4 regions of the Carnobacterium sp. GW821-FHT04C06 genome follow, and region 2 is predicted to be linked to each of the others. Evidence: predicted binding sites of a transcription regulator. Region 2 holds the regulator's gene; each other region holds the start of a gene.
What was found. The regulator LexA, encoded in region 2, represses DNA repair genes until DNA is damaged. The targets are predictions, from matches to a motif close to CNAACANNTGTTNG.

Region 1: the regulator LexA is predicted to act here: its motif matches at 1,386-1,399, upstream of AC07SW_RS01655 (Y-family DNA polymerase).
Region 3: the regulator LexA is predicted to act here: its motif matches at 1,135-1,148, upstream of recA (recombinase RecA).
Region 4: the regulator LexA is predicted to act here: its motif matches at 1,842-1,855, upstream of AC07SW_RS02575 (FtsK/SpoIIIE family DNA translocase).

Annotation. Positions count from the first base shown of each region.
Region 1 is NZ_JBWKTN010000001.1:345,637-348,854, forward strand. It holds gene rnjA (ribonuclease J1) at 1-1,098, shown strand, start outside; gene AC07SW_RS01655 (Y-family DNA polymerase) at 1,446-2,744, shown strand; gene AC07SW_RS01660 (hypothetical protein) at 2,734-3,102, shown strand.
Region 2 is NZ_JBWKTN010000005.1:100,134-103,351, reverse strand. It holds gene recJ (single-stranded-DNA-specific exonuclease RecJ) at 1-761, shown strand, start outside; gene AC07SW_RS09915 (adenine phosphoribosyltransferase) at 784-1,296, shown strand; gene AC07SW_RS09910 (hypothetical protein) at 1,348-1,647, opposite strand; gene lexA (transcriptional repressor LexA) at 1,771-2,394, opposite strand; gene AC07SW_RS09900 (DUF896 family protein) at 2,611-2,850, shown strand; gene tkt (transketolase) at 3,010-3,218, shown strand, end outside.
Region 3 is NZ_JBWKTN010000001.1:519,781-522,998, reverse strand. It holds gene AC07SW_RS02520 (competence/damage-inducible protein A) at 1-1,079, shown strand, start outside; gene recA (recombinase RecA) at 1,261-2,355, shown strand; gene rny (ribonuclease Y) at 2,697-3,218, shown strand, end outside.
Region 4 is NZ_JBWKTN010000001.1:536,693-539,910, reverse strand. It holds gene AC07SW_RS02585 (DNA topoisomerase 3) at 1-789, shown strand, start outside; gene AC07SW_RS02580 (DUF975 family protein) at 947-1,753, shown strand; gene AC07SW_RS02575 (FtsK/SpoIIIE family DNA translocase) at 1,904-3,218, shown strand, end outside.

The DNA of each region.
Region 1 (3,218 bases), on a different contig from region 2:
GCACTCTTATCTGATAGTACAAATGCGGAAGTTCCAAACTTTACTCAATCCGAACAAGTCGTTGGTGAATCCATCACTAGTATTTTCCAAAAAGTAGAAGGTCGAATTATTTTTGCGACTTTTGCATCAAATATTTCACGTCTCCAACAAGTTGCAAATGCAGCGGTAAAAACGGGTCGTAAAATTGCTGTTTTTGGTCGAAGTATGGAAGCTGCTATGGTCACTGGGCGTCAATTAGGTTATATCACTGCACCTGAAGATACATTTATCGATGCTCACGAATTAAATCGTTTGCCTGCAAATGAGGTAACGATTTTATGTACCGGCTCTCAAGGTGAACCAATGGCAGCGCTAAGCCGTATTGCCAACGGAACTCACCGTCAAATCTCCATTCAACCTGGTGATACAGTTGTCTTTTCAAGTTCGCCTATCCCAGGCAATACAACTAGTGTAAACCGCGTAATCAACTTGCTTTCTGAAGCTGGTGCCGAAGTGATTCACGGAAAAGTCAACAACATTCACACTTCAGGTCATGGTGGACAACAAGAACAAAAATTAATGCTTCGTTTAATGAAACCTAAGTATTTTGTTCCTGTCCATGGTGAATTTAGAATGCAAAAAATCCATACGACCCTTGCAGAACAAGTTGGTATTCCAAAAGAAAATTCATTTATCCTTGCAAATGGTGATGTTTTAGCATTAACGGCTGATTCTGCTCGCTCTGCTGGTCATTTCAATGCAAGTGATGTTTATGTTGATGGAAAAGGAATTGGAGATATCGGCAACGTGGTCCTACGTGACCGTAGAATCCTCTCTGAGGAAGGTTTAGTTGTTGTCGTTGTGACCTTAGATTATAAAACAAAAGACGTTTTAGCTGGTCCAGATATCCTTTCTCGTGGCTTTATCTACATGCGTGAGTCTGGTGATTTAATCAATGAAGCGCAACGTGTTATCTTTAAAAACTTAAAAGAGGCGCTAAAAGAAGAAAATGTAACTGAACAATATATTAAAGAAACGATTATTGGCAGTTTACAACCTTTCTTATTTGAAAAAACAGAGCGTCATCCAATGATTTTACCAATCATTATGCCTGTTTAACCATTCTATAAAAAGGATTGTTCTAATTACTTAGAGCAATCCTTTTTTTTGTTTCATATATGAATAAAAAATCGAATGATTTTAAAAAAATTAAATTTATTAAAATAAATTTAATTTAACCATTTTCAACTTCCCTTCACGCCTTTTCTTACTCAATGTATCGCTTTAAAACAACTAATACAACTATTTCATTAATTAATTATTCACATGAATTATAACAATACATTTATTCTTTTACTAAATACATAAAAAAAAGCAAGTGTGTGTGTATGTTCGCCTTTACTTATTGAACGTATGTTCGTATAATAGGATTATCTTATTAAAACGAGAGGTGAACTGTTACGGAATTGGAATTGGACTATTCTAACGAACCACGTTCGGATATTTTATGTATCGACATCAAAAGTTTTTACGCCAGTGTTGAATGCGTTGAACGAGGATTAGACCCACTTAAAACCATGCTTGTTGTAATGTCTAACGAAGAAAGCAATGGTGGGTTAATTTTAGCTAGTTCACCTGCTGCAAAAAAAAAACTAGGGATTTCTAATGTGATGCGTAAATTTGATTTGCCTCACCACCCTCAATTAATCATCGTCCCTCCTCGTATGAGTTTATATATTGAGAAAAACAAACAAATTATCGCTATTTTTAGAAAATATGCAGCTGAAGAAGATATTTTAGTCTATTCAATCGATGAAGCTTTTCTGAAAATAACCCCTGTTAAAAAAATGTTTCATGCTACTCCTTATGAAATTGCACGAAAAATCCAGTACGATGTCTATCATCAGCTAGGTTTGTATACCACCATTGGAATTGGAGATAATCCGTTGTTAGCCAAACTAGCTTTAGATAATGAGGCCAAAAATGCGCCTGATTTTAAAGCCGAATGGCGCTATCAAAATGTAGCGGATAAAGTTTGGAAGATTCCCTCGTTAACAGATATGTGGGGAATTGGTTCGCAAACGGCTAAAAAATTAATTCAAATGAATGTCCACTCAGTTTATGACTTAGCACATTTTGATCCTGGAATACTCAAAGAAAAAATGGGGATTATCGGTGAACAGCTTTATGCACATTCATGGGGAATCGATCGTAGCGATATTTCAGTTAAATACAAATCCTTAGAAAAATCTTACAGCAATTCACAAATACTGCTTAAAGACTATAGCATTCAAAAAGAAATAGAATTAGTCATTAAAGAAATGGCTGATCAAGTAGCTACAAGATTACGAAAAAAAAATTGTCAAACACAGTGTATTTCTCTTTTTATACGCTATTCAAATCACGAAGTAACCAAAGGCTTTAATCGACAACTCAAAATTACCGCTACTAACAATACCAAGCAATTAATTGAACACTGTCTTACTTTGTTTAGAAACTATTATAAAGATGAAAGTGTCCGACAAATTGGCATCAGTTACTCAAAACTAGTTTACCGTACAGATATCCAATTAGATCTTTTCAAAGAAATAAATGAACAAGTCAACGAGTACCATTTAGATACAGTTGTTGATAAAGTTCGTACTAAGTATGGTTTTAATAGTCTGATTCATGCTAGTAGCCTTCTTGAAGGTGCTACTGCAATCAAGCGTAGTTCGTTAGTAGGCGGGCACGCATCAGGAAAGGAAGAACGTCATGCTAAATAAATTTAACGATCACTATCAAGACCGAGGAACAGTCAAATGGCAAGGAATGTATTTATCCGAACACAGTCAATCATTGGAGAACGATGCAACTGAACTAGCCGATACCATTTCTCAAAAACCTCAAATGACTTCTTTTGAAATAGCTTCTGTTTTAGATTCTGCCATTGTTAAGAATAAAAAAGTAGCGATTCAAATAGAAGAAATTAATGAAAATGGTGATTACGCTAAAGATACAATTGGAAAAATAAAAGGCTATGATGAATTAGGTATTTATATCGATCATATTAAAGTTGGCTATGATGAAATCAGAAACATTCAACTTTATGAAGAAATAAAATGGAGTAAAATAATAAATTAAAAATAGGTCATTGCGCTTCCAACTATCCGTTTATTGTTGTGCTTTTTCATTTTTTAACATAAATTTGGTATTTATATAAATTGACTATTAAAAAATTAAACGTTATAATTAAATTA
Region 2 (3,218 bases):
TAGGCACAGTTGCTGATGAAATTAATAACCATTCGGAAGTGTCATTGGTAGGGAAGCTTTCTATAAATGAATGGAATGGCAACCGTAAGCCTCAGTTGATGCTTGAAGATATTGCAATGGACGGACTTCAAGTTGTTGATTTGAGAGGGAGCAATTTAGCAGCAGGTCTTTGGGTACAAGGCGCAGCTTGTTATCTATTTTATAATAAGAAAAGCTACCAAACTCATAATGATAAAGTTCCAATGGGCAGTGAAAGTGTTTTGATTGAGTCCAAAGAAGATGCTGAAGCTTTTAAAACGCAACATTCAACCTTTGTATTTATCGATTGTCCAAACGAATTAGAATGGATTTCGTCAACGATTCGGGGAAATACACCAGAAAAGTTAGTTACTGCCTTTTTTAGTGAATCAGAAAGTTACCTAAATGGGATGCCAAGCCGAACACAATTTGGAGAATTATTTAAATTCGTAGCCACACACAAAGATGTTGATATTCGACATAAGCTGTCTATTTTAGCAAATTATCTAAAAATCAAAGATAACTTATTAATTTTCATGATTAACGTGTTTTTTGAACTAGGATTTGTTACAATAGACAATGGCGTAATGAACTATGTCAAAGATGCTCCAAAAAAAGAGTTGTCTGATGCAGAAAATTACCAAAAACGACTAAATCAAATAGAAGCCGAAAAAATCTTGCTGTACAGCCATTTTGCAGAATTAGAAATCTGGTTAAAACAACAAATTAATGAAGCCTCGTAAAATTTGAATGGAGGATTTATAGATGGATTTAAAACAATATATTGCAGATGTAAAAGACTTCCCTGAAAAAGGAATTATTTTCCGTGACATTTCACCCTTAATGGCAGACGGAGAAGCTTATCGTTATGCAACTAACGAAATTGCAAAATACGCAAAAGACAAAGGCGTTGAAATGATCGTTGGACCAGAAGCTCGTGGATTTATTGTAGGTTGCCCAGTGGCCTATGAATTAGGAATCGGTTTTGCTCCTGCTCGTAAAAAAGGCAAACTGCCAAGAGAAACAGTTGAAGTTAGCTATGGTTTAGAGTATGGATCAGATGTTTTGCAAATTCACAAAGACGCTATCAAACCAGGTCAAAAAGTGATGGTTTGTGATGATTTACTAGCAACCGGTGGAACCATTGCAGCGACGATTCAATTAATCGAAAAATTAGGTGGAATTGTTGTAGGAACAGCTTTCTTAATCGAATTAACAGATTTAAATGGTCGTGCTCAAATTGAAGGATACGATATCTTCACTTTAATGGACTACTAAAATAAAAATCCCCCTCAAGTTAGATTGATTCTAACCTGAAGGGGATTCTTTTTATGCGATTGATTTTGGATTTTTAGGAGAGCGTCCTAGGACAAACTCGATAATCGTTAAAACAACTAAAATACCAACGATAATTGCAAACCAATTAGATGTTTGAATGCCGAAATCCCAAGTGTTATAAATCCAGATGACAATGCCACTATAAATAATTGAAAGAATATTCAAAACAGCAAATGCCCATAAATTTCCATTTTCTTTATTGCGTAAGTACATAACGGAAAGACCAACACTTAAAAGAATCCAAGCAACTTGAATCAATAAGCTAAACCAATAAAACAATAATGCAACCATTTCACTTAACCTCCTTATGTGAGAATAAAAAAAGCCTTATATACAAAGTTTAGCACAATTATTTGTAGAGACAACTAAAAAGCATTAAAAAAGAGCTTCCTAATAAAGGAAACTCTGAAAGTCTTAAAAAATGTGACTCCGGTATAATCCAACAACTTTTCCAAGAATGGTTACTTCACTAAGAATAATCGGATCCATTCCATCGTTTTCAGGTTGCAAGCGGTAATGATCTTTTTCTTTGAAGAATCGTTTACAAGTTGCTTCATCTTCACTTGTCATAGCAATCACGATATCGCCATTATCAGCATTTGATTGTTTGCGAACAATTACAGCATCGCCATCTAAAATTCCACAATTGATCATACTTTCACCACGAATAGTTAGCATGAACAACGCTTCATTTGCATATTGCAGATGAGGAGGTAGTGGGAAATAATCAGTGGCTTCTTCAACTGCTAATATCGGTTCACCAGCTGTAACGGTTCCTAGAAGGGGAATCTTATCCATTGGGACACCAAGTTTAGACAATCCAAGTGCAGTTAACTCAATAGCACGAGGTTTACTAGGATCTCGTTGAATAAAGCCGTTTTTTTCTAAACGTGATAAGTGGCCATGTACCGTTGACGTTGAAGAAAGAGATACAGCAGTACCAATCTCACGAACAGTTGGGGGATACCCTTTTAGTTGAACTTGTTCATGTATGTACTGTAATACTTCAATTTGTCTAGATTCTGGAGTTTTACGCATGATTAAATGCACCTCGTTTCTTTATCAATTTTCTTAACTATAGAATACCATAAATAATCACAGAATTCAAACAGATGTTCGGTGAAAATTAAATTTCTATTCCTAGTGTCTTGAAAGCTTTGTAAGAATAAACTAATTTTTAGGCAAATGGATATATTTTCAGCTTAATTTTTGATATAGTTAAGAGGTCAAATGAAACGAGATGGAGTGAATTAAATGCTATCTAAAGAAAAAATAGCCCGAATTAACGAGCTAGCCAATAAGTCTAAGAGCGAAACCCTCAGCTTATCAGAGCAACAAGAACAAAAAGAATTAAGAGAAGAATATTTACAAGCTTTCCGCGGTGGAATGAGAAATCATATCGAAGGAATGAAAGTTGTCGACAATGATGGGACAGACGTTACTCCTGAAAAGTTAAAGCAAATTCAAAAAGAAAAAGGATTACACGACCGCTAAAAATAAGAAGGAAATGAGACATATAAGTAGAAAACGCTTTATCAATTGTTAAAATTTGGCGTTTAATCGTTAAAATAAATACAATAATTCTATGAAAGCGTTGCGTAAAACGATTTAAAACAGTAAAATAGAGATATTAAAACTGAAAGGATGATTTAATTGTTCGATACAACTGACCAACTTGCAGTAAACACGATTAGAACACTAAGTATGGATGCGATTCAAAAAGCAAACTCAGGACACCCAGGTTTACCAATGGGGGCTGCTCCAATGGCGTACACGCTATGGACAAAACATTTAAACGTAAACCCAAGCAACTCATCATGGGTAAATCGCGATCGCTTTGTACTTTCAGCAGGACATGGTTC
Region 3 (3,218 bases), on a different contig from region 2:
TGATTATTTTGACAGGTGGCCTAGGACCTACAAAAGATGATATGACAAAACAGACAGTAGCCGCTCATCTAAAGAAAAAATTGGTAATCGATCAGAATGCACTTGAAAAAATTAACGTATTTCATCAAGCAAGTAACCGTCCAATGACGGAAAACAATCGTTTACAAGCACTGGTCATTGAAGGGTCAACCGTATTAGCCAATAAAACTGGGTTAGCAGCGGGTATGTTCTTAAAAAAAGATACCGTGAATTACTTGCTGTTACCCGGTCCACCCAACGAATTGAAACCGATGTTTTTAAATGAAGCTAAGCCACTTCTACAAAAAGAAAATCCAACTGAATCCCTTATGGTTTCTAGGGTGTTGCGATTCTATGGCATTGGCGAATCACGCTTGGTTACGGTATTAGATGACTTAATTGAAGAACAAACCAACCCAACATTAGCGCCTTATGCAGGAGATTACGAAGTGACGCTTAGAATTACCGCTAATGGAGACTCTCAGTCCTGTTGTAAACTGTTATTGGATAACTTAGAAGAAAAGATTCAACTGCGGGTAGGCGAGTATTTTTATGGCTATGGCGACACGACTCGGTTAGCTGAAGTAGTGGTTGATTTGCTAAAAGAGCGTACAATTACGATAACTGCTGCTGAAAGTTTAACAGGTGGTGGATTTCAAAGTATGTTGGCAAGTATTCCAGGTGCTTCTGATATCTTTAATGGTGGCGTCGTTGCTTATCAAAATGAAATCAAAGAACAGTTATTAGGTGTTTCAGCAAAAACATTGAATGAAAAAGGCGCAGTCAGTAAAGAATGTGCGATTGAAATGGCAGAAGGTGTACAAAAATTAATGAAAACTAAAATGGCTTTGTCATTTACTGGCGTTGCAGGACCAGCTATGCTTGAAAATCAACCAGTAGGAACAGTTTGGATTGCGTTGGCACAAGAGAACCAACCTACAATTGCAATTTGCCATCATTTTGCCAGAGATCGAAATGGTAATCGAGAACAAGCAATTTTAGCAGGATTTGATTTCATTCGAAGAGTAGTGCTCTCTTTGCCAATAGAAATAGAAAGTTGAAATCATTGGTATCTATGGATTTTTAATAGCTACGTAAAAATAAATCTCTTTTAACCGAATGTTTGTTCGATTTTCTCTTGCTTTTTTTAGCAAGAACTATTATTATATATCTTGTAACCGTAAAATAACTGATAATGAACTAGTAAATAATTTTTTGAAGATAGATTGAGGAGGAATTTTAATGGCAGATGATCGTAAACAAGCATTGGACGCAGCATTGAAAAAAATTGAAAAAAGTTTTGGTAAAGGTTCTGTAATGAAGCTGGGTGAAAAAGTTGATACTCAAATCTCAACAATTCCTAGTGGTTCATTAGCATTAGATGTAGCTTTAGGAGTAGGTGGGTTTCCAAAAGGACGTATTGTTGAAGTTTATGGACCTGAAAGTTCAGGTAAAACAACGGTTGCTTTACACGCCGTTGCCGAAGTTCAAAAACAAGGTGGAATCGCAGCCTTTATCGATGCTGAACATGCATTAGATCCGCAATATGCACAAAATTTAGGAGTTAATATTGATGAATTACTATTATCTCAACCCGATACAGGTGAGCAAGGGTTAGAGATTGCAGACGCTTTAGTCTCAAGTGGTGCCGTTGATATCGTGGTAATTGATTCAGTAGCAGCCTTAGTTCCTCGTGCTGAGATTGAAGGCGAAATGGGAGCTAGCCATGTTGGTTTACAAGCGCGTTTAATGTCTCAAGCTTTACGTAAATTATCTGGGTCAATTAATAAAACTAAAACAATTGCATTGTTTATCAATCAAATTCGTGAAAAAGTTGGTGTAATGTTTGGAAATCCAGAAATCACACCAGGTGGACGTGCTTTGAAATTCTACGCAACGGTTCGTTTGGAAGTGCGCCGTGCAGAACAAATTAAAAATGGTACGGATGTTGTTGGAAATAGAACAAAAATTAAAGTAGTAAAAAATAAAGTAGCTCCTCCTTTTAAAGTAGCTGAAGTTGATATTATGTATGGCGAAGGAATTTCTCAAGTTGGTGAGCTATTAGATATGGGTTCAGAAAAAGATATTGTTGATAAAAGTGGTGCTTGGTATTCATATGAAGGCGAGCGAATTGGTCAAGGTCGTGAGAATGCGAAGAAATATTTTAAAGACAATCCTGACTTAAGAGAAGAAATTGAGAAAAAAGTTCGTGCAGCATATGGAATTGGTGAAGAAGTGGAAGAAAAAGCTTCTGAAAAGAAAAATGCAAAAGAATCTAAAAAGCAAGTTTCTGAAAAAAGTGAGATCGTGTTAGATTTACCTGAAATTGAAAAATAATTAATTGAAAGAGGTCCATTGCGAAAGCAATGAGACTTCTTTTTTTTCAAATAAAAAGAGAACGCTATCAATGTTAGTTTATCAAAATAACATAAAACACAGACACATAAATTCAATTAATAACGATAACTATAATTATTTAATTTGATAGATATCTGATATTTATAAAAAGGTTCAACAAATCACACTATTTAAGTTGACATGTACCCTCTCTACAATTAAAATTAGAGGTGTGTTGTATTACACTTATAAAAGATAGGGATAAAAATTTGTTAAAAACAATATTTTTACCAAAAGAAATGATAAATGACCAATTAAATACATGATACGGAGGTGGAAGAATGTTAATTATTAGTGTAGCCTTCGCTATCGTTGCTTTAGTTGTTGGTCTAATCGCAGGATATATCGTCCGCAAGTCAACTCACGAAAAGGAACTAGCAGGAGCTAGAAACACTGCAACTGGAATTTTGGAGGAAGCAAGAAGAGAAGCAGAGACCATGAAAAAAGAAGCTTTGTTGGAGGCGAAGGATGAAAATCACAGATACCGAACTGAAATTGAAACGGAGCTAAAAGAGAGAAGAAGCGACATTCTGAAACAAGAAAATCGTTTACTACAACGTGAAGAAAACCTAGACCGTAAAGATGATGGACTAGAAAAACGGGAACGTTCCCTTGAAGCCAAAGAAGAAAAACTAAGTTCAAGACAACAGCTAATTGACGATCAAGAGAAAAAAGCAACATTACTAGTTGAAGAACAACAACTTGAATTAGAAAGAGTTGCGGCTTTATCACGAGAAGAAGCTAAAAACATGATTATCAAGGAAACAGAAGAAGAGCTATCCCACGAATTAGCTGTAATGGTT
Region 4 (3,218 bases), on a different contig from region 2:
CAAGTGGAGGCACCTAAAGTAGAGGCTTCTTATAAAAAAGGCGAAACGTTAAAAAACCCACAATTTGCAATCAATAAACATTTAACAGAGGCACCAAGTCGTTTGACAGAAGCAACCCTCTTGCAAAAAATGGAGAAAACGGGTTTAGGAACTCCCGCAACAAGAGCTGAAATTATTGAAAAATTAATCAGTAGTGAGTTGATGGAACGTGCACAAAATAAATTAAGTGTGTCGCCTAAAGGAAGACAGTTATTGACTCTGGTTAATCCAACACTTGTAACACCTGATTTAACTGCGAAATGGGAAAAAGCACTAGAAGAGATTGCCGCTAGCAAATTAAAAAAAGAAGTCTTTATTAAACAAATCGAAGCTGAAACAACACGCCTAGTAAAAGAGATCAAGACAAGCAATCAAGTATACACCGATCACTCATTAACGAATAAAACATGTCCGGATTGCGGTGAAAAGTTAAAAGAAAAAAATGCTCGTGATGGCAAAATTTTAGTTTGTAGCAATACGGAGTGTTCTTACCGCCGTAGAAAAGATCCAAAAGTATCGATGCATCGATGCTCACAGTGCCATAAAAAAATGGAAATTCATGAAGGCAAAAATGGTGCTTATTTCAAATGTAAGTTCTGTAATATCTCTGAAAAAATAGGAGATAAGAAAAATAAAAAAATGTCAAAACACGAAGAAAAGAAAATGCTTAAAAAATATAGTCAAAGTGAAGAGGAAGTTGAAAGTCCTTTAGCATTGGCATTAAAAGCTGCCATGAAGGAGAATAAGTAATCATAAAAAAAAGCCTGCTCTTTTTGCAGGCTTTTTTATTTAAGTGTTTATAGAAGCGAAACAAAAAAAATTCAAGTTATTTTGTAGACAAGAATATAAGAATAGTTTATCCTTTATATAGGAGTTGACTTTTAAGCAACTTAAAAAGGAGGATTTTATGAATATTAAAGAAGTTAAACTTGAAGCTAAAAATAGCTTGCAAGGCAACTGGGGAACGGCTATTGGTGGATTTATCATTTTAGGATTAATTAGTTTCGCAATGTCAATGGTAACCAATATGATTTCTGGTGTTGGATCAATTGCAGGTGGTTTGGCAGGCGCAAATAGTGGAAATATTAGTGAAGCAGATCTTATCGCGATGACATCTGTAATGATTGGTACAATGTCTGTATCATTTGTTTTAGGGATTATTACCCAAATTATTAGCTCAGTGTTAGATGTTGGGTATAAATGGTCATTTTTAGACTTAGTAGATGGAAAAAATTATTCAATCGGTTCAATTTTCCAAGTATTTAATAAAAACTTTTTCAAAGTGTTAGGTTTAATTATTATGATTGGTATTTTTACTGCATTATGGTCATTATTATTAGTGGTTCCTGGTATTATTAAGTCATATAGTTATAGCCAAGCATTGAATATCATGAAAGATAATCCAGAGATTGGCATTTTAGATGCAATTACAGCGAGTCGTAAATTGATGGACGGCAAAAAAGCAAATTTCTTCTTTTTACAATTATCATTCATACTATGGTATATCGTACCACTTATTATTTGGTTGGTTGTGTTTTTCATAGGTATTAGTGGGTGGGATAATGGAACTTCTCCATTAGTTGTTACATCAATAATTTTGGCATTTGTTTTAGCGCTATATTTTATTGCCATTAGTTTTTACATCACTCCTTACCTAAAAACTTCAGAACAAGTTTATTACCGTCGTTTGACAGTTCAACAGTTAGGGGAATAATCGTATAATTAAAACTCTTAGTAGGAAATCTACTAAGAGTTTTTTTTTGTTAAAAAGGCAATAGAAATTGATTTTTTTAAGGGGAGAGAGAACATTTGTCCGCTTTTTTGTGTATAATAAAGAAGAATATGATTGAAAGGAGTATGAAGAGTGGCACAAAAAAAGAAGACGAAAAAAAAAGCACCCTCAAAAAAACAACAAAAACGGAATCTTTCCATTGAAATTATTGGTCTTTTATTTATCTGTTCCGCTATTTTCGCGGCAAGCAAATTAGGTTTTATTGGTATCTTAATTGCGAACCTATTCCGCTTTTTTGTAGGGAATACCTATTTGGTTAGTGTGGTTGCTTTTGGTTTATATGGTCTGTATTTAGTTTTAAAAGGCAAAGAACCTTCCTATAAAAGTAAGAAAATTATTGGCTTTAGTATTATGTATCTTAGTTTACTTGTGATTCTTCATGCCAGATTATTTAGTCCAATTATGGGGACGAATGTTAAAGTAATTCCTGCAACATTACGCTTTTTTATGACGGATATGGGAAATAATCAAATTAAAGAATCGCTTGGCGGTGGCATGATAGGCGCACTGCTTTACAGTGGAAGTCATTTTCTATTTTCACAAGGAGGTACGTACTTTATTGCAAGTATCTTAATGATTGCTGGTTTTTTTATTTTCTTTAATTTATCGTTTAAAACAGTGTTGATAAAAGTAAGAGATGTTCTGCAAAAAAATGGCCCAATTTTACAGAAAAAATGGCAAGCTTTTAATGAGAAGCGGAGTACAGTGAAACAAGAAAAAAATTCAAAAAAAGAAAACAATGGTGATTCTAAGCAACAGTCTAAGAATCGAGTCCAACCAATTTCACCAGGACAAGCACTTGCAGCTGCTGAAAAAGAAGCTGTGGTAGGCGAAGCAGAGCAGTTAGAATTGAAAATCGACAGTTATCAACAAAATTTAAAACCTACTTCAACAGAAGTCAGAGAGCCAGTAAAAGAGGAAGCAGAGCCAACTGGAGAGTTGAACTTTGAAATCAAAGCAGAACCAGAAAACCGAGACTATCAATTACCTCCTACAACATTGTTAAATGCAATTGAAGCATTGGATCAGTCGAATGAATATGCCTTGATTCAAGAAAATGTAACCAAATTAGAAGCGACTTTCAAAAGCTTTGGCGTAGATGCTAAGGTAACGAAAGCTAATTTGGGACCAGCAGTTACAAAATATGAAGTACAGCCAGCGATTGGGGTTAAAGTTAGTAAAATCGTTAGTTTAAGTGATGATATTGCGTTAGCACTAGCTGCAAAGGATATCCGTATTGAAGCACCCATTCCAGGGAAAGCCTTTATTGGGATTGAAGTACCAAATAGTGAAGTAAGTATTGTTGCTTTTAGAGATATTATAGAAGCACAACCCCTACATCCTGAAAATTTATTGGAAGTACCTTTAGGTCGAGATATTACAGGAT